Regions from separate parts of the Streptomyces aureoversilis genome, predicted to be linked through region 1. Evidence: riboswitches for the same ligand, from Rfam matches in the RefSeq annotation. Region 1 holds a riboswitch; each other region holds the start of a gene.
The links. A riboswitch is a leader RNA that binds a small molecule or an ion and turns the genes downstream of it on or off. The one in region 1 is predicted to bind cobalamin.

Region 1 (4,973 bases):
CCGGGAGGTTCGGCAGCCGCGACGGCAGCGACGAGGCGCTCGCCCACGCGGCCCGCTCCCTCGCGGACGACGGGGGCCTGGCCACCGGGCTGTTCGCGCTTGCGCTCACCGTGCTCGGGGGCCGCCGCACCGGCTGGTCCGCCCCCTGGCGCGAGCAACTGCGGTCCCTGCGCCGGCACCCCCACCCGGACGTACGCGACGAGGCGCTGGCCCGGGTGACGGCCACGGAATAGGGGGCCACGGGGGGCTCAGGGGCCGTGCCCCCGAGCCCCCCGTACCTAGGAACGTCCTTCGACGACCCGCCGGGCCGCCTCGCTCTCGGCGGCGGCCGGCGACAGCTCGCTCAGCGTGTCGAGGTCGGTGTCCTCCCGCAGCTCCTTCTCCCAGGCGGCCGCCAGCTTCTCCTGCTGCTCGCGCGGCTGGTGCCGGACCTCCTCGCGGTGGGCCGGGCTCAGGGCCTCCAGGAATCGCGCGACATCGTCGGTCGGCATGGGTTCTCCCTCGTCAGCGTCGACGGGCATCCCTTTCCCGCCGCCGGGAGGCCACCGACGGGCCGGGACCGCCCCTTCACCTGAAAGGGGAACGGGCAGGCGCCGGCAGGCGGAAGCGCGGCCGCCCGCTCCCGGTGCCGGGAGCGGGCGGCCCGCCGGGCGGGCCCTGCTATTCCTGCCGCACGTACAGCAGCAGACGGGCGAAGAGGCCGGGCCGGGTCGGTGGCGCGCCGCGGGGGGCGGCCGGTTCGGCTTCCGCGACGGGGATGCTCGCGCCGGGGCCGGCAGGAGGCTTCTCCTCGGCCAGGGCGGCGGGGTCCGCACCGCGCGAAGGGCTCGTGGTGCCCGGAGGGTGCTCACCGTCGGTCGAGGCGGGCTTGGGGTCTGGACCGTGGGCGCGGTAGACCTGGGCACGCAGATACGCACTCAGGACACGCGCGGGATCGAGGGGCATGACGTCTCTCTGCTCTCGTGCCTGCCGGTGTGAAGGGAGTTCCGCATGTGCGTCCGCCCGGGACGGCCGGGGGCGGGCGCGGTCCTTCTCAGCAGCGCAGGACGTCGTGGCGCGCGGGGCCGGCGGAAGCCGCGGGGGCCTCGGGGGCGGCCGGGGCCGGCAGCGGGCAGGCCGGGGCGGCCCGCGAGACGGACGCCCGGAAGGGCGGGAGGCAGGAGCGCCTGGAGGGCGAGACCGAGGAGCGGGGCGAACGGGGGTCCGCGACGCAGTCGTCGGTGGCGGCGAACTCCACGGAGACGGAGCTCTCCTCCGGGCCGGGGCCCAGGGCGTAGACGGTGCCGCTCCCGCCGGAGAACAGCAGGAGGACGGAGACCAGCACGGCGACCGTGGCCCGCACGGCGGGCCGCCACGGCAGCGGCTCAGGACTCCACAGGTTCATGCACTAAGCGTAATCAGTCAATTACTTTCGGCGCATTCCACCGTTCGGGTGAGGCCGTTGAATCGGACCCTGCATCTTCGTGCGGGGGCCGGGTACCTGGCCCGGATGGTCGCACAGCCCGCGCCAGAGCACCCGGGCGCGCCGTACGGTCGAGGCAGGGCCTCCCGCTCGGCGGCGGAGCCCGGCCACGGCCAGGACGGCGAAGGAGGAGCAGTGACGGATGCCCGGGAGAGTGCGGACCACGTCAGCGTGCATCTGACGGACTGCGGCCACCAGGACGCGGGCGCCGTCTTCGGCGTCCTCGAGGCCGTCTTCCCCGAGGCCGGGCCGCCGCGCGGCGAGACCGGGCCCGGCGCCCCGGGCGCCGGGCCCATGATCTGGTGCATGAGCGTCGACACCCGGACGCGCACCGGCGGCGACGCGGTGCAGCCGGAGGGGACGCCCCTGTCGGGCGCGGTGACCGCCGACCTCTTCGGCGCGGCGGACCCCGTCCGCCAGGTCAAGGAGGAGCTCGAACGGGCCTTCGCCGTCGAGCACCGGGGGCACGTGTCCGGCGAGCACGAGATGGAGCTGCGCCTGCGCCTGGCCACGCGAACGGCCTCCTGAGGAACGTCCGTTCGTGCGTCGCGTGTCCCACACCACAGTCCGGTATCCGAACAGGTCTGTCCGTGGGCCCGCCCGGCACCATATGGTGACGGTGCAGCCGGTTCGCCCTGCTCGCCAGGCAGGCGCGTCGCAAGAGGGAACCCGGTGGGAATCCGGGACTGCCCCGCAGCGGTGAGCGGGAACGACCGCCGTCATACGCACTGGATCCGTACGGATCCGGGAAGCGACGGCCAGTAGGTGCCATGTGGCGTGCCCGCGAGTCCGAAGACCTGCCGACTGCCCGTGCGCTGCCGAGCGCACGGAGATCCCGGTGACCTCGAGGGCGGGTCGGCGCACACATCAGGCGGGCACGGACGGCGGCGCATACGCGACCGCACTCCGGCAGCACCGCCCGGTTCCGTCGTTCCTTCGCGCCTTCCGCCCGTCCCCGGGGTCATGGACGCACGCACGCTCGCGAAGGAGAGTTCCGTGACCAGCAAGTCCGCAGCCGCGGCAGCCCAGGCCACCGTGTACGGCTACCCCCGTCAGGGCCGCAACCGTGAACTGAAGAAGGCGATCGAGGGGTACTGGAAGGACCGCGTCACCGCCGGCGACCTCCGGGACACGGCCGCCGCACTGCGCCGCACCAACTGGCAGCAGCTGGCCGGCGCCGGCGTTCACGAGGTGCCCACGGGCGACTTCTCGCTCTACGACCACGTCCTGGACACCAGCGTCATGGTCGGCGCGATCCCCGCGCGGCACCGCGCGGCCGTCGAAGCCGACTCCCTCGACGGCTACTTCGCCATGGCCCGCGGCACCCAGGACGTGGCGCCGCTGGAGATGACCAAGTGGTTCGACACCAACTACCACTACCTGGTCCCCGAGCTCGGCCCCGACACGGCCTTCGCCGCGGACTCCACCAAGCAGGTCGCCGAGCTGAAGGAGGCCCTCGCCCTCGGCCTGACCCCCCGTCCGGTCCTCGTCGGGCCCGTCACCTACCTACTGCTGGCCAAGGCCGCACCCGGCGTCGCCGCCGACTTCGAACCGCTCACCCTCCTCGACCGGCTGCTGCCGGTGTACGCCGAGGTGCTCGCCGACCTGCGGGCCGCCGGGGCCGCCTGGGTGCAGCTCGACGAGCCCGCCCTGGTCCAGGACCGCACCCCCGCCGAGCTGAACGCCGCCGGCCGCGCCTACCGCGACCTGGGCGGCCTGACCGACCGGCCCCAGCTGCTCGTCGCCTCCTACTTCGACCGGCTCGGCGAGGCCCTGCCCGTCCTCGCCAAGGCCCCCGTCGAGGGCCTCGCCCTGGACTTCACCGGGCCCGCCGCCGCCAACCTCGACGACCTCGCGGCCGTCGGCGGACTGCCCGGCAAGCGCCTCCTGGCCGGCGTCGTCAACGGCCGCAACGTGTGGATCAACGACTTCGAGAAGTCCCTGTCCACGCTCGGCACCCTCCTCGGCCTCGCCGGCCGCGTCGACGTCTCCTCCTCCTGCTCCCTGCTGCACGTCCCGCTGGACGCCGCGGCCGAGCGGGACATCGACCCGCAGATCGTCCGCTGGCTGGCCTTCGCCCGCCAGAAGACCGCCGAGGTCGTCACCCTGGCCCGCGGCCTGGCGCAGGGCACCGACACCATCGCGGCCGAACTGGCCGCCAACCGCGCCGACCTGGCCTCCCGCGCCGGCTCGGCCATCACCCGCGACCCGGCCGTGCGCGCCCGCGCCGCGGCCGTCACCGACGCCGACGGCCGCCGCTCGCAGCCGTACGCCCAGCGGGCGGCCGCGCAGCGGGCCCACCTCGGCCTGCCGCTGCTGCCGACCACCACCATCGGCTCCTTCCCGCAGACGACGGAGCTGCGCACCGCCCGCGCCGACCTGCGCGCCGGGCGGATCGACGAGGCCGCGTACGAGCGGCGCATCGAGGCCGAGATCCGCGAGGTCATCTCCTTCCAGGAGAAGGCCGGCATCGACGTCCTGGTGCACGGCGAGCCCGAGCGCAACGACATGGTGCAGTACTTCGCCGAGCAGCTGACGGGCTATCTGGCCACGCAGCACGGCTGGGTCCAGTCGTACGGCACGCGCTACGTCCGCCCGCCGATCCTCGCCGGCGACATCTCCCGCCCCGAGCCGATGACCGTGCGCTGGACCCGCTTCGCCCAGTCGGTGGCGAGCCGCCCGGTCAAGGGCATGCTGACCGGCCCGGTCACCATGCTCGCCTGGTCGTTCGTCCGCGACGACCAGCCGCTCGGCGAGACCGCCCGCCAGGTGGCCCTCGCCCTGCGCGACGAGGTGAACGACCTGGAGGCCGCCGGGACGTCGGTGATCCAGGTGGACGAGCCCGCCCTGCGCGAGACGCTGCCCCTGCGCGCGGCCGGCCACGCCGGGTACCTGGCGTGGGCGACCGAGTCGTTCCGCCTGTCCACCAGCGGCGTCCGGCCGGACACCCAGATCCACACGCACATGTGCTACGCGGAGTTCGGCGACGTCCTCCAGGCCATCGACGACCTCGACGCCGACGTCATCAGCCTGGAGGCCGCCCGCTCGCACATGCAGGTCGCCGCGGAGCTGGCCGTCGCCGGCTACCCGCGCGAGGTCGGCCCGGGCGTCTACGACATCCACTCGCCGCGCATCCCGGGGGCGGACGAGGCGGCGGCGCTGCTGCGCAAGGGCCTGGAGGCGATCCCCGGCGAGCGCCTGTGGGTCAACCCCGACTGCGGTCTGAAGACCCGTGGCTGGACCGAGGTCCGGGCCTCCCTGGAGAACCTGGTCGCGGCGGCCCGCACGGTCCGGGCCGAGATCCCCGGCCAGGCCTCCTGACGGTCACCTGACGGGAGGGGGCGGCGCCGGACGACCCGGCGTCCGCCCCCTCCTGCCGCGGGGTCAGCGCGCGGGCAGGATCCGGTCGAGGTGGTAGTCCAGCGTCGTCCGGACGTCGGCGAGGGTGCGCCGGCCGTGGAGCACGTCCATGCCCAGCCCCGTCACGCCCGAAACCAGCAGGTCCGCCTCC
Region 2 (4,973 bases), on a different contig from region 1:
TACGGGCGGCGCGCGCCGGGTCCCGCCCCCAGACGTACGCCGTCTCCTCGCCCAGGCCCCGCAGGGCCGGCAGTACCTGACGCCGCACGACGTCGCCGCAGCCGGCGACCGCCCACCTCAAGACCCCTCCATGTCCATCAACTCACCATAAACGGAACGCCTTTTCAACAGGCCCGATGTCGATGTCATACCGATATGCGGACAGGGGGTGACGCCCAGCGGGGCCCTCGCCTAGATTTCCTGCGCATCACGCAGTGATCACACAGGGGGGAGTCACCACCATGACGGAACCACCGGAGGGCGGCAGGAGGGCGGTCGTCACCCTGCCCCTGGCCGTGGCGGGACTGTGTCTGGCCGTCCCGTTCGTCGCGATGCTGTGGGTCGACTCCTACGCCAGGACCGCGCCCGCCTTCATCGGCATCCCTTTCTTCTACTGGTACCAGATGCTGTGGGTGCCCGTTTCGACCCTGCTCACCGTCGTCGCCTACGTGCTCGTGCGGCGTCAGGAGCGGGCCCGCAAGGCGGGTGAGCGGCGATGAAGGACGGCGTGAACGGCGTGGCGCTCGCCGTCTTCATCTTCTTCTTCCTGGCCGTGACGGTCATGGGCTTCATGGCCTCGAAGTGGCGGCGGGCCGAGAACGCGGACAACCTCGACGAGTGGGGGCTGGGCGGGCGGTCCTTCGGCACCTGGGTCACCTGGTTCCTGCTCGGCGGCGACCTCTACACCGCGTACACCTTCGTGGCCGTCCCGGCGGCGATCTACGCGGGCGGTGCGGCCGGCTTCTTCGCGGTGCCGTACACGATCCTCTGCTACCCCCTGGTCTTCACCTTCCTGCCCCGCCTGTGGTCGGTCTCCCACAAGCACGGCTACGTGACGTCGTCGGACTTCGTCCGCGGCCGCTTCGGCTCGAAGGGCCTCTCGCTCGCCCTCGCGCTCACCGGCATCCTCGCGACGATGCCGTACATCGCGCTGCAGCTCGTCGGCATACAGGCGGTCCTGGACGTGCTGGGCGTGGGCGGCGGGTCGAACTGGTTCATGAAGGACCTGCCGCTGCTCATCGCCTTCGGCGTGCTCGCGGCCTACACCTACTCCTCCGGGCTGCGGGCGCCCGCGCTGATCGCCTTCGTCAAGGACACGCTGATCTACATCGTGATCATCGTGGCGATCATCTACATCCCCATCAAGCTGGGCGGTTTCGACGACATCTTCGCGAAGGCGGGCGAAGCGTTCGCGGTCAAGAACCCGGAGACCGGCAAACCGCGCGGCGCCCTGGTGAGCGGTCCGGACGCGCAGTGGGCGTACGCGACGCTCGCGCTCGGCTCGGCGATGGCGCTCTTCCTCTACCCCCACTCGGTGACCGCGGTTCTCTCCAGCAAAGGCCGCAACGTCATCCGCCGCAACACGACGATCCTGCCGCTGTACTCCCTGATGCTGGGCCTGCTCGCGATGCTCGGCTTCATGGCCATCGCCGCGGGGATCAAGGTGAAGAACGGGCAGCTCGCGATCCCCCAGCTGTTCGAGGACATGTTCCCGGACTGGTTCACGGGCGTGGCCTTCGCCGCCATCGGCATCGGCGCCCTGGTCCCGGCCGCGATCATGTCGATCGCCGCGGCGAACCTTTTCACCCGCAACATCTACAAGGACTTCATCCGGCCGGACGCCTCGCCCGGGCACGAGGCGAAGGTCTCCAAGCTCGCCTCGCTGCTGGTGAAGGTCGGCGCGCTCGTCTTCGTCCTCACCATGGACAAGACCGTCGCCATCAACTTCCAGCTGCTCGGTGGCATCTGGATCCTGCAGACGGTCCCCGCGCTCGTGGGCGGGCTCTTCACCCGCTGGTTCCACCGCTGGGCCCTGCTGGCCGGCTGGGCCGCGGGGATGGGGTACGGCACCTGGAAGGCGTACGACACGCCGAGCGCGACGCAGGATCATTTCGGGAATACCAACCTCATCCCCCTTATCGGAGAAAAGGGCTATATCGGGCTCACCGCCTTCGCGCTCAATGTGATCGTCGTCATCGTCCTGACGTTCACCCTGAAGGCGCTCCGCGTGCCGGACGGCACGGACGAGACCTCGGCTGCGGACTACACGGCGGACGCGGGCGACCCCGGGGTCCGGACCGAGCTCCCGCCGGCCACCGCAGGGGCCCCTGGAGGGCATTAGAGCGACCCTCGGCGGGGCCCTCGCCCCGCGGAGCCGACCGGGCCGCCACGCCCCCCTGGAGGGGGCGTGGCGGCCCTTCGCCGCGCCCCGCTCCCGGACCCCCCTCCGACCTGCGAACCCACCCTCAACACCGGGGCCTGATAACACATTCCGACCCATGCGCTTACCGCGCGACACAACATGTGGGGGCGCGTACGAGGGGCGGCACTAGATGTATGCTCGTCCTCGCTGTCGTCGCAGGGGAATCCGGTGAAAATCCGGAACTGTCCCGCAACGGTGCATGTATGCCGTTAAGCCGCGCATGCAGGAGTCCGAGTACCTGCCGGCAGCACGCCCTCCACCGAGCCTGCCCTGGGCTCGGCTATGGGCGTTGAATTCGTCCGGGCCTCGCGGGTTGGGCCGACGGACGCCTACGAGGCATGCCCTGGTCCGTCAGGCGCGCCCGTACGCGACCGTCGTGCTCTCCCGCCGGCCCACCCAGCCGAGCGAGGGAGAGCCTCAGTGACCATCGCGCCCGCCGATCCGGTCTCAGCGGAAGAAGCGACCGGCGGCCCCGGGACCGCGCTGCTGCGCACCCTGACCGACCTCACCGCCGACCTTCCTGCCACCGACCCCGGCAAGGTCGCCGCCGCCGCACTGCGGGGCCGGAGCGCGAACTCGGACGAGGCCGAGCTGCGCTCCCTCGCCACCGAGGCCGCCGCCGGGCTGATCGCCGAGGAGCCCGAGTACTCCAAGCTCGCCGCGCGGCTGCTCACCCGCGCGATCGCCGACGAGGCCGCCGGCCAGGGCGCCACGTCCTTCTCCGCCTCGGTCGCCGTCGGCCACCGCGAGGGCCTGATCGCGGACGACACCGCCGCCTTCGTGGCCACCCACGCCGCGCGCCTGGACGAGCTGGTCGACGAGGCCCTCCTCGGCGGCGCCGACGACCGCTTCGGCTACTTCGGCCTGCGCACCCTGCACAGCCGCTACCTGCTGCGCCACCCGATCACCCGCAACGTGATCGAGACCCCGCAGCACTTCCTGCTGCGCGTGGCCTGCGGCCTGGCCGAGGACCACTCCGAGCGCGCCGTCGCCGACGTCGCCGAGCTGTACGGCCTGACGAGCACCCTGTCGTACCTGCCGTCCTCCCCCACGCTCTTCAACTCCGGCACCCGCCACCCGCAGATGTCGTCCTGCTACCTGCTGGACTCCCCGCTGGACGAGCTGGACTCGATCTACGACCGCTACCACCAGGTGGCGCGCCTGTCGAAGCACGCCGGCGGCATCGGCCTGTCGTACAGCCGCATCCGCTCGCGCGGCTCGCTGATCCGCGGCACCAACGGCCACTCCAACGGCATCGTGCCGTTCCTGCGCACCCTCGACGCCTCCGTCGCCGCCGTCAACCAGGGCGGCCGCCGCAAGGGCGCGGCCTGCGTCTACCTCGAGACCTGGCACGCCGACATCGAGGAGTTCCTGGAGCTCCGCGACAACACCGGTGAGGAGGCCCGCCGCACCCACAACCTCAACATCGCGCACTGGATCCCGGACGAGTTCATGCGCCGCGTCGAGGCCGACGCCGAGTGGTCGCTGTTCTCCCCGGCCGACACGCCCGACCTGGTCGACCTCTACGGCGACGAGTTCGACGCCGCGTACCGCAAGTACGAGGCCGAGGGCAAGGCCGTCAAGCAGATCCCGGCCCGCGTGCTCTACGCCCGCATGATGCGCACCCTCGCGCAGACCGGCAACGGCTGGATGACGTTCAAGGACGCCGCCAACCGCACCGCCAACCAGACGGCCGAGAAGGGCGCGGTCGTCCACTCCTCGAACCTCTGCACCGAGATCCTCGAGGTCACGGACGACGGCGAGACCGCGGTCTGCAACCTGGGCTCCGTCAACCTCGCGCAGCACCTCGGTGCCGACGGCGAGATGGACTGGGAGAAGCTCGACCGCACGGTCCGCACGGCCGTCACGTTCCTCGACCGCGTCGTGGACATCAACTTCTACCCGACCGAGCAGGCCGGCAGCTCCAACAGCCGCTGGCGCCCGGTGGGCCTGGGCCTGATGGGCCTGCAGGACGTCTTCTTCCGCCTGCGCATGCCCTTCGACTCGCCCGAGGCGAAGGAGCTGTCCACCCGCATCTCCGAGCGCATCATGCTCGCGGCGTACGAGGCCTCCGCCGACCTCGCCGAGCGGCACGGCCCGCACCCGGCCTGGTCCGCGACCCGCACCGCCCGCGGCGTGCTGCACCCGGACCACTACCCCAACGCCGTCGCCGCCTGGGAGGACCGCTGGGAGGCGCTGCGCGCCCGCATCGGCGAGGTCGGCATGCGCAACTCGCTGCTGCTCGCCATCGCCCCGACGGCCACCATCGCCTCCATCGCCGGCGTGTACGAGTGCATCGAGCCGCAGGTCTCCAACCTCTTCAAGCGCGAGACGCTCTCCGGTGAGTTCCTGCAGGTCAACACCTATCTGGTGGAGGACCTCAAGAAGCTCGGCGTGTGGGACCGCACCACCCGCGAGGCGATGACCGAGGCCAACGGCTCGATCCAGGAGATGCGCTGGATCCCGCAGGAGGTGCGCGACCTGTACCGCACCGCCTGGGAGATCCCGCAGCGCGCCCTGATCGACATGGCCGCCTCCCGTACGCCGTACCTGGACCAGAGCCAGTCGCTGAACCTCTTCATGGCCTCGCCCACCATCGGCAAGCTCAGCTCGATGTACGCGTACGCCTGGAAGCAGGGCATCAAGACGACGTACTACCTGCGCTCGCGCCCGGCGACCCGGATCGCCCGCGCGGCGTCCGGCGGTGCCGCCGCGCCCGCCACCATCCCCG
Region 3 (4,973 bases), on a different contig from region 1:
GTCCTTGCGTCCGCCCTGTCATCCGTGCTCCGCCTCCGGTTCGCGTCATTGATCAGTCCGACCCAGTTCACCTTCCGTTCACCAAGGGTCTTTACGGTCCACGCTGTACTGACCATCGAGCTGATTGCCTGGGTGAATGGAACACATCACGCTTCTCATCGGGATCGTGATCGTCACGGCCTTGGTGTTCGACTTTACGAACGGCTTCCACGACACGGCCAACGCCATGGCCACCACCATCTCCACCGGCGCCCTCAAGCCCAAGACCGCGGTGGCGATGTCGGCGGTCCTGAACCTCGTCGGGGCGTTCCTGTCCGTCGAGGTGGCCAAGACCATCTCCGGGGGAATCATCGATGAGACCGCCGGCATCAGACCCGAAGTGATCTTCGCCGGTCTGGTCGGCGCCATCGTCTGGAACCTGCTGACCTGGCTCGCCGGGCTCCCCTCCAGCTCCTCGCACGCCCTCTTCGGCGGTCTGATCGGTGCGACGGTCGTCGCCGTCGGCTTCGACGCGGTCAACACCGACAAGGTCGTCATGAAGGTCCTGATCCCGGCCGTCGCCGCGCCGCTCGTGGCCGGCATCGCCGCCTGGTGCGCGACCCGCCTCACCTACCGGCTCACCAAGGGCCGCGACGAGCGCGAGACCGCCAAGGGCTACCGCGCCGGCCAGATCGCCTCGGCCGCCCTGGTCTCCCTCGCCCACGGCACCAACGACGCCCAGAAGACCATGGGCGTGATCACCCTCGCCCTCGTCGCCGGCGGCGTCGTCGCCCCGCACGCCGACCCGCCCATGTGGGTCATCGTCTCCGCGGGCCTGGCCATCGCGCTCGGCACGTACCTGGGCGGCTGGCGCATCATCCAGACCCTCGGCAAGGGCCTCACCGACATCAAGCCCGCGCAGGGCTTCGCCGCGCAGACCGGCGCCGCGACCGTGATCCTCGCCTCCTCGCACATCGGCTTCGCCCTCTCCACCACCCAGGTCTGCTCCGGCTCGATCATGGGCGCCGGCCTCGGCCGCAAGGGCGGCGTCGTGCGCTGGTCGACCGCAAGCCGCATGATCATGGCCTGGGGCCTGACCCTGCCCGCCGCGGGCCTGGTCGCCGGTGGCGCCGCCCTCCTCGCCGACCAGGGCGACTGGGGCGTCGCGGCCGTCGCCGTCCTCGGCCTGGCCGTCTCCGGCGCGATCTGGCTGGCCTCGCGCCGCAAGCCCGTCACCCACGAGGACCTGGACCCGAGCGAGGCCGGCACCGACGCCGAGCCGGCCGGTGTCGTCACCGCGGCCCTGCAGGCCGTCGCCCCGCCGCCGGCCGGCCCCCTGGCCGCCGCGGTCTCCCCCTCCCCCGAGGCCGGGCGGGCTCCTGCCGCCGCCACGGCGAGCTAAGGCTTAAGGAAGAAACAGCATGCAGATCGACTGGGCAGCCCTCGGCCAGGTCTTCGGCGTCAGCCTCGTGGTGACGGTCGGCCTGGTGGGCATCTTCACCCTCGGCATCGTCGGCACGTCGCCCCGCGCGGGGAGCTCGGCGGACTCGGCGGCGGGCGCGGGGGCGCTCGTGCGGCACTCCGGTGCGTACGCGTGCTTCGCGCTGTGCGCGGCGGCCGTGGGCTACGGCATCTACTTGATCGTGGTGTAACCGCTCACGACCCGCTTCGACGGCCGGGACCCCCACGGGGGTCCCGGCCGCTGCGTTTCCCTCCGGGGGTCGCAGGAAGCCTCCGGGTGCTGCGGGCAGCACGGCACCGCCGGAGAGGTGCGGAGAGGTGCGTCACAGGCGCGCGCCACGGCGGCGGCAGAAGATTCCGCGCGGCCCGGGCGGCGAAGGCCGGGAGCCCTCACACCCGCCGCGCGCAAAGATCCGCCGCCACGGCGAGCGACCGGCACGGCGGAGTCCGGCGGTGCCGCGCTCCCCGGGCTGCCCGGCGCAGCCGGGGACGGCGGGTCGGGCCAGGTCAGAGGTGAGTTGACGGCGCCCGCGGCACATGGTGGACTTCCGGAGCCAAACGGCGACAGCAGAGGAAGCCGGTGTGAATCCGGCGCGGTCCCGCCACTGTCACCGGGGAGCGTCTCCCCCACGCGATGCCACGGCGGCGAGCCGGAAGGCCGGGGCGGCGCGGATCCGGGAGCCAGGAGACTCTGGTCGCCGGTCACGTCGAGCCAGGGCGCGGACCCTGAGTGAGGACACATCGTCATGCCCGGCGCCCGCCACCGAACGCCCCGTACGCTTCCCTCCCCCCGCCGAGGCGTGACGGCGGTCTGAGCCGATGCGTGCCGATCCGATCGGTTTCGCGTGCGGCGCCGCCCTCGGCTTCCTCGGTGACCGCGTCCTGGGCGACCCCCGCCGCGGCCACCCCGTGGCCGCGTTCGGCCGCGCCGCCCAGGCCGTCGAGCAGCGCCTGTGGCGCGACCACCGCGGCCACGGCGCCGCGCAGGCCCTGCTGTGCGCGGGCGGCCCGGCCGCCGGTGCCGCGCTGCTGGCGCGCGCCGCGCGCGCTTCCCGCCCCGCCGGCATCGCCCTGACCGCCGCCGCCACCTGGGCCGTGCTCGGGGGCACCTCCCTGGGCCGCGAGGCCCGCGCGATCGGCGGCGCGCTCGCCGCCGGCGACGTGGACGTCGCCCGCGAGCGCCTGCCGCACCTGTGCGGGCGCGACCCGCAGGCCCTGGACGGGCAGCAGATCGCGCGCGCCGTCGTGGAGTCCGTGGCCGAGAACACCTCCGACGCCGTCGTCGGCGCGCTGGTGTGGGGCGCCCTCGGGGGCGTGCCGGGTCTGGTGGCCTTCCGGGCCGTGAACACGCTGGACGCGATGGTGGGCCACAAGTCCCCCCGCTACCGCCGCTTCGGCTGGGCCTCGGCCCGGCTCGACGACGTCGCCGGCTGGCCCGGCGCCCGCCTCACCGCGGCCCTCGCCGTCCTCGCGGGCCCGGATCCGCGCGGCGCCTGGCGGGTGGCCCGGCGGGACGCGTCCCGCCACCCCAGCCCCAACGCGGGTCCCGTGGAGGCCGCGTTCGCCGGCGCCCTCGGCGTGCGGCTCGGCGGCACCCTCGCGTACGCGGGCCGCGTCGAGCACCGGCCCGTGCTGGGGGCGGAGAACCGCCCGGTGGCGACGGACGACATCGAGCGCGCGGTACGCCTCTCGCGCCGGGTCTCCCTGCTGGCCCTGGGAACGGCCGTGGTGGGCAGGCTCTCTGTCGGAAGCTTCGCACGGTACGCACGGAGGAGGAGCCGGTGACGGCTGACAGGAGCGGGTCCGCGGGCCCGCTGGGCGGGGGCCTGCTGGTGGCCGGCACCACCTCGGACGCGGGCAAGAGCGTGGTGACGGCCGGCATCTGCCGCTGGCTGTCCCGCAAGGGCGTCAAGGTCGCGCCGTTCAAGGCGCAGAACATGTCGCTCAACTCGTTCGTGACGCGCGAGGGCGCGGAGATAGGCCGGGCCCAGGCCATGCAGGCGGCCGCGGCCCGCGTGGAGCCGAGCGCCCTCATGAACCCCGTGCTGCTCAAGCCGGGCGGCGACCGCAGCAGCCAGGTCGTGCTGATGGGCAAGCCGGTGGGCGAGCTCAGTGCGCGCGGCTATCACGCGGGCCGCCAGGAGCATCTGTTCGGCACGGTGACCGAGTGCCTGGAGGAGCTGCGGCGCACGCACGACGCGGTGATCTGCGAGGGCGCCGGCAGCCCGGCCGAGATCAACCTGCGGCGCAGCGACATCGTCAACATGGGCATCGCCCGGGCGGCCCGGCTGCCCGTGGTCGTGGTCGGCGACATCGACCGCGGCGGCGTCTTCGCGTCGTTCTTCGGCACGACGGCCCTGCTCTCGCCCGAGGACCAGGAGCTGATAGCGGGTTACGTCGTCAACAAGTTCCGGGGCGACGTGACGCTGCTGGAGCCCGGCCTGGACATGCTGTACGAGCTGACGGGCCGGCGCACGTTCGGCGTCCTGCCGTTCGCGCACGGCCTCGGCATCGACGAGGAGGACGGCCTGCGCGTCTCGCTGCGCGGCGCCGTGCGCGAGTCGGTGGTGGCCCCGCCGCACGGGGCGGACGTGCTGCGGGTCGCGGTGTGCGCGGTGCCGCTGATGTCCAACTTCACGGACGTGGACGCGCTGGCGGCCGAGCCGGGCGTGGTCGTCCGCTTCGTGGACCGCCCCGAGGAGCTCGCCGACGCGGACCTGGTCGTGGTGCCGGGCACCCGCGGCACCGTGCGGGCCCTGAAGTGGCTGCGGGAGCGCGGGCTCGCGGACGCGCTGGCCCGGCGCGCCGCCGAGGGCCGCCCCGTCCTGGGCATCTGCGGCGGCTTCCAGGTTCTGGGCGAGCGCATCGAGGACGAGGTGGAGTCCCGGGCCGGCGTCGTGGAGGGCCTGGGCCTGCTGCCCGTACGGGTGCGGTTCGCGGCGGAGAAGACCCTGGCGCGGCCGGTGGGCACGGCCCTGGGCGAGCCCGTCGAGGGCTACGAGATCCACCACGGCGTGGCCGACGTCCGCGGCGGCGACGAGCCGTTCCTCGACGGCTGCCGGGTGGGAGCCGTGTGGGGCACGCACTGGCACGGCTCGCTGGAGAGCGACGGCTTCCGGCGGGCGTTCCTGCGGCGCGTCGCGGAGGCCGCGGGCCGGGCGTTCGTCCCGGCACCGGACACGAGCTTCGCCGCGCTGCGGGAGGAACAGCTGGACCGGCTGGGCGATCTGATCGAGGAACACGCGGACACGGACGCGCTGCTGCGGCTGATCGAGGACGGGGTTCCGGTCGGCGCCCCCTTCATTCCGCCGGGGGCGCCGTGAACAAGGGAATCCCCGCACGTGCGGGGACGACAGCAGGGCTTCCACGAAGTGATCGCCGAGCAGCGGACCAACCCCGCCGGTGCGGGGACCAGAAGGCAAGCGTGACCGTCAACTGCTGCGACGGTCGACCCGTTCGGCGAGAGCCTCTCGAAGGAGTGAACAGCGCATGAACACCACCTACCCCTTCACTGCGATCGTCGGCATGGAGGA
Region 4 (4,973 bases), on a different contig from region 1:
GCTGGAGCCGTGCCTGCGGGCCCTGTGGCCGGACATCGTCGCGCCCGGGAAGCTGGAGGCGGCCTACGCCCTGGACTCCGCCTCGCAGGAGCTGGTCTTCGTCGGCGGGCCCCTGGTGGTGGCCGGCGGGGTGGCCGTCGCCTCGCCCGAGGCGGCGCTGTGGGCAGGTGCGCTCCTGGGCATCGCCGGAGTGCTCGTCGTCGCCACAGCCCCGCCCGCCCGGGTCTGGAAGGCGCCCGCCCGCTCCGGCGACTGGCTCGGCCCGCTGCGCAGCCGCGGCCTGGTAGTGCTGCTCACGGGCCTCACGGGCGCGGGCGTGGCCATCGGCACGCTCAACGTCCTCGTCGTCCACTACGCGGAGGACCACCGGCTGCCCGGCGGTGCCCCCACGCTCCTCGCGCTCAACGCCCTCGGCGCGCTGATCGGCGGGCTGGCCTACGGGGCCGTGCGGCACTGGCGGGTGGCGCCGCCGCGCCGGACGCTGCTGCTGATGCTGGGGCTCACGGCCGGGTACGGGCTGCTGTGCCTGCTGCCCGCGCCGCCGTTCATGGCCGGCCTGATGATCCTCACCGGGCTGTTCCTCGCGCCCGTGCTCACCGTCGTGTTCGTGCTGGTGGGCGAGCTCGCCCCGGCGGGCACCGTCACCGAGGCGTTCGCCTGGCTGGTGACCCTGATGACGGCGGGCGTGGCGCTGGGCTCGGCCGTCGTCGGCACGGTGCTGGAGACGGCCGGGCCCACGTGGGCCGCGTCGTGCGGGGCCGCCGGGCTCGCCGTGGGCGTCCTGGTGATCCTCGCCGGGCAGGCGCACCTCGTCCCGGTGGCGCGGGAGGAGGCCGAAGAGGCGCCCGCCCGCGCCGTCTGAGCAGGGCCGGTGCCGCGACCGGATCCGGCCCGCGATCAAGCCCGGCCCCGCGATCAGGCCCGGCCCCGGCCCTGCGGCGACCGGGCCGGGCGGGACCGGGCCGGTCGGTACCGGACCGGCCGGCGTCAGCTCTCGGCCGCGGCCTGCGTGCGGGCCGCCCAGCGCTGTTCGACCTTGCCGAAGCGCCAGTAGCCGAGGGCCGCCGCCCACACCACCACGAACAGGCCGACGATGACGAAGCCCACGTTGTCGAGGTTCAGGCCGGCGATCCAGCCGCTCACCGCGTCGTCCAGCCCCAGCTTCTCGTGCAGGACGCCGACCAGTTCGATGGTGCCGATGAGGAAGGCCACGGCGATGGACAGGCCGGTGATCGTGAGGTTGTAGTAGACCTTGCGGACCGGGTTGGAGAACGCCCACTGGTAGGCGAAGTTCATGAACGTGCCGTCGAGCGTGTCGAACAGGCTCATGCCCGCGGCGAACAGCAGCGGCAGGCACACGATCGCGTACCAGGGCAGGCCCGCGGCGGCCCCGCTGCCCGCCATCACCATCAGCGTGACCTCGGTGGCGGTGTCGAAGCCGAGCCCGAAGAGGAAGCCCAGCGGGTACATCTGCCCCGGCCGGGTGATGGAGCGGGTGAAGCGGCCGAGGATGCGGTTCATGAAGCCGCGCGAGTCCAGGTGCTGCTCCAGCTCGGCCTCGTCGTAGCGGCCCTCGCGCATGGCGCGGAAGATGCGCAGGATGCCGGCGAGGGCGACGAGGTTGAGCGCGGCGATGAGGTAGAGGAAGCCTCCGGAGACCGTCGTGCCGACGACGCCCAGGGTCTGGTGGGCCGTGGACTCCTCGTCCATCAGCCGCCCCGCGAGCTGGGTGCCGCCGGCCACCAGGGCGGCCATCGCGACGACGACGCTGGAGTGGCCGAGCGCGAACCAGAAGCCGACGGAGACCGGGCGCTTGCCGTCCGCCATGAGCTTGCGGGTGGTGTTGTCGATGGCGGCGATGTGGTCGGCGTCGAAGGCGTGCCGCATGCCGAGGGTGTAGGCGGTGATGCCGAGCCCGACCCCGTAGACCTTCGAGCCGACGGTGTAGTGGTTGGGGACGACGAGCAGGTAGAGCACGCCGAACGCGACGACGTGCAGGGCGGCTATGACGGCCAGCAGACCGGCGGTCCGCACGGTGTCCTCGCGGCGCCAGCGGAAGGCGGGCGCGGGGCCTGCACCGGGACCGGTACCGGTGGAGCCGGGTGAACCGGATGAATCAGCAGTAAGGGACATCTTGGGTTGAACGCTCCAGCACCTCGTGGACCATTTGCGAGATGCCGTGGCCGGTCTCCTGGCTTACGGGTCCGTTCGCGCCCGTCCCCGCCTTCCCGGCAGCCGGCTGCGGCCAGTGGCTCCGCGCGCCGTGGGGAGCGCGCGGAACGGGACGGTCACTCCCCGATCACAGTGGCGAGGGCCGCTCCGGACTGGGACCACGAGGGCCCGTCACCGGTCTTCCCGAACACCACGGCCGGGCCACCCTAGCGGTTGTGCACAAGTTCTGCAGTTGCACATCTCTCGCAATCGACGGCGGCAGGCCGTAGGCGGACGGGGCTGCGGGCCGAGCCCTTCCCCCGGACGGCCCAGCCTCTGCGCCGGCATCTCCCGCCCCGCCCACCCCTTCCATCACTGCCGTCACGGATGGAAGCCGCCCGGTCAGCCGGTCGGCGGCACCGGCGTGTCGGAACGGTGGACGGTTGCGACACGCCGGTGCTACCAGTGCATTGGACGGATAATCAGGTCAGCCGGACCCCGTCCGGCGCGAGAAAGGGCCGACCGCCATGGCAGAGACGGAACCATCGCCGGACGAGCGGGTCGGCTTCGTGCGCCGCATCGGACTGTTCCAGGCCACCGCCATCAACATGAGCCAGATGTGCGGCATCGGCCCCTTCGTCACCATCCCCCTCATGGTCGCGGCCTTCGGCGGCCCGCAGGCCGTCATCGGCTTCGTCGCGGGCGCGGTGCTGGCCCTGGCCGACGGGCTGATCTGGGCCGAGCTCGGCGCCTCGCTGCCCGGCGCGGGCGGCAGCTACGTCTACCTGCGCCAGGCCTTCCAGTACCGCACCGGGAAGCTGATGCCGTTCCTGTTCGTGTGGACGGCGATGCTCTTCATCCCGCTGGGCATGTCCACCGGGGTCATCGGCTTCGTGCAGTACCTGGGCTATCTGTGGCCGGACATGGGCCAGACGCAGGGCGACCTGACCGGGCTGGCCGTCATCGCGCTGATCGTGCTGGTGCTGTGGCGGCGCGTCGAGAACATCGCGCGGATCACGGTCGTGCTGTGGTGCGTGATGATCGCCTCCGTCGTGCTGGTCATCCTCGCCGCCTTCACCCACTTCAGCCCCGACCGGGCCTTCACCTACCCCGCGGACGCCTTCGAGCTGACGACCAACCACTTCTGGATCGGCTTCGCGGCGGGCCTGACCATCGGCATCTACGACTACCTCGGCTACAACACGGCCGCCTACATGGGCGCCGAGATCAAGAACCCCGGGCGCACCCTGCCGCGCGCCATCGTCTTCTCCATCCTCGGCATCATGGCCATCTACCTGCTCCTGCAGATCGGCACGCTCGGCGTCATCGACTGGAAGCAGATGCTCGACCCCGCCTCGACGGCGTCCTCGTCCGTCGCCTCGGCGGTCCTGGAGGAGGCCTGGGGCAAGGGGCCCGCCCGGCTCGTCACCGTGCTCATCCTCGTCACGGCCGTCGCCTCGGTCCTCGCCGGGCTGCTCGGCGGCTCCCGGGTGCCCTACGACGCCGCCCGGGAGAAGGTCTTCTTCCGCCCCTTCGGGCGACTGCACCCCAGACACCGCTTCCCGGCGCTGGGCCTGGCCGCCATGGGAGTCATCACGGGCGCAGGGTTCCTGATCGGCCGTCATACGAACCTGGCCACGCTGATCCAGCTGCTCACCTCCGTGATGGTGATCGTGCAGGCCCTCGCCCAGGTCCTGGCCGTGACCGTGCTGCGCCGCCGCCAGCCGGACCTGCCGCGCCCGTACCGGATGTGGCTCTACCCGCTGCCGAGCCTGGTGGCGCTGGTGGGGTGGCTCGTCATCTACGGCTACGCGAACCGGAATTCACCCGGGCGGCACCCCATCGAATGGTCCCTGGCCTGGGTCGGGGCCGGTTGCGTGGCCTTCCTGCTCTGGTCGCGCTACGAGAAGGTGTGGCCGTTCGGGCCGCGGGAGATCAGCGAGGAGTACCTGCACGGCGCCGGCCCGGACACCGCCCCCGGGACGGCCGCCGGAACCGCCCCCGGCCTCGCCGCGGGTGCGGTCCCTGACACCAGGTCGGGCGGGGCGCCGGACGCCGACCCGGACACCGGGGTGCCCGCCGAGCGGTGATACTTGCATCCATGCCTGTTTCTGCCTCCCCTCACTCACCTCCCGCCCCGCACGCCTCCGCCGCCCGCCGCAGGCTGTACTGGCACCGCCTCTTCTTCGGGCTGTGGTACCGCCCGGTCGAGATCCTGGACGAGGCGCGGGACCGGAGCGTGTGGGGGGCGGCGGCGTTCCTGTGCCTGCTCTGCGGAGCGCTGGGGACGCTGGGCAAGGACTCGTTCTGGGAGGGCTGGCGGGTGGGCCCGGCCCTGGCCCTGGAGGCCATGGCGATAGCCGACGTCGTGCTCGTGCTGGCCAGCCTGCTGCTGGGCATCGCCACCCAGGCCATCGCCCGCCGGCTCGGCGGCAACGGAAAGTTCGGCCCCACGGTCACGCTGTTCGTGGTGGTGTTCTGGGCGACGGACCTGCCGCGCCTGGCCCTGGACGCGTGCCTGCCCGGGGACTCCTTCCCCGTACGGGCGGCCGCCTGGATCACCTCGGCCTTCGGCTACGCCTTCGCCACCCTGCTGATCCGCGGCCAGCACCACCTGCCCACGCACAAGGCCGTGGCGGCGGTGAGCATACAGATGCTCGCGGCGGTCGCCCTGCTGAAGTTCCCTGCCACCACGGTCTGATCCACCGCGGCCCGATCCGCCGCGAGCCGGTCCGGCCGCTGCGGCTGCTGTGGTTGCCGCGGCAGGCGCGCCGGAAGAACCGGCCTGAGGGTTCGAAGGCCCGCCCGGTGCGACGGGGGAT

Region 2: linked by a shared signal. The riboswitch ahead of ACFPP6_RS16740 (ribonucleoside-diphosphate reductase subunit alpha) and the one ahead of metE (5-methyltetrahydropteroyltriglutamate--homocysteine S-methyltransferase) in region 1 are both predicted to bind cobalamin.
Region 3: linked by a shared signal. The riboswitch ahead of ACFPP6_RS18270 (cobalamin biosynthesis protein) and the one ahead of metE (5-methyltetrahydropteroyltriglutamate--homocysteine S-methyltransferase) in region 1 are both predicted to bind cobalamin.
Region 4: linked by a shared signal. The riboswitch ahead of nicT (Nickel transporter NicT) and the one ahead of metE (5-methyltetrahydropteroyltriglutamate--homocysteine S-methyltransferase) in region 1 are both predicted to bind cobalamin.

Annotation. Positions count from the first base shown of each region.
Region 1 covers NZ_JBHSKJ010000001.1:258,110-263,082, reverse strand. Annotated here, with positions in the region: gene ACFPP6_RS00985 (hypothetical protein) at 1-233, shown strand, start outside; gene ACFPP6_RS00980 (hypothetical protein) at 279-491, opposite strand; gene ACFPP6_RS00975 (hypothetical protein) at 661-945, opposite strand; gene ACFPP6_RS00970 (hypothetical protein) at 1,034-1,384, opposite strand; gene ACFPP6_RS00965 (hypothetical protein) at 1,598-1,990, shown strand; cobalamin riboswitch at 2,071-2,281, shown strand; gene metE (5-methyltetrahydropteroyltriglutamate--homocysteine S-methyltransferase) at 2,459-4,783, shown strand; gene ACFPP6_RS00955 (TetR/AcrR family transcriptional regulator) at 4,847-4,973, opposite strand, start outside.
Region 2 covers NZ_JBHSKJ010000008.1:295,997-300,969, reverse strand. Annotated here, with positions in the region: gene ACFPP6_RS16755 (Gfo/Idh/MocA family protein) at 1-121, opposite strand, end outside; gene ACFPP6_RS16750 (DUF3311 domain-containing protein) at 282-539, shown strand; gene mctP (monocarboxylate uptake permease MctP) at 536-2,161, shown strand; adenosylcobalamin-variant (AdoCbl-variant) riboswitch at 2,390-2,490, shown strand; gene ACFPP6_RS16740 (ribonucleoside-diphosphate reductase subunit alpha) at 2,663-4,973, shown strand, end outside.
Region 3 covers NZ_JBHSKJ010000009.1:268,015-272,987, reverse strand. Annotated here, with positions in the region: gene ACFPP6_RS18280 (inorganic phosphate transporter) at 137-1,381, shown strand; gene ACFPP6_RS18275 (hypothetical protein) at 1,401-1,631, shown strand; cobalamin riboswitch at 2,012-2,131, shown strand; gene ACFPP6_RS18270 (cobalamin biosynthesis protein) at 2,260-3,225, shown strand; gene ACFPP6_RS18265 (cobyric acid synthase) at 3,255-4,763, shown strand; gene ACFPP6_RS18260 (putative cobaltochelatase) at 4,930-4,973, shown strand, end outside.
Region 4 covers NZ_JBHSKJ010000003.1:207,928-212,900, reverse strand. Annotated here, with positions in the region: gene ACFPP6_RS06495 (MFS transporter) at 1-862, shown strand, start outside; gene nicT (Nickel transporter NicT) at 988-2,133, opposite strand; cobalamin riboswitch at 2,165-2,382, opposite strand; gene ACFPP6_RS06485 (APC family permease) at 2,679-4,241, shown strand; gene ACFPP6_RS06480 (hypothetical protein) at 4,253-4,852, shown strand.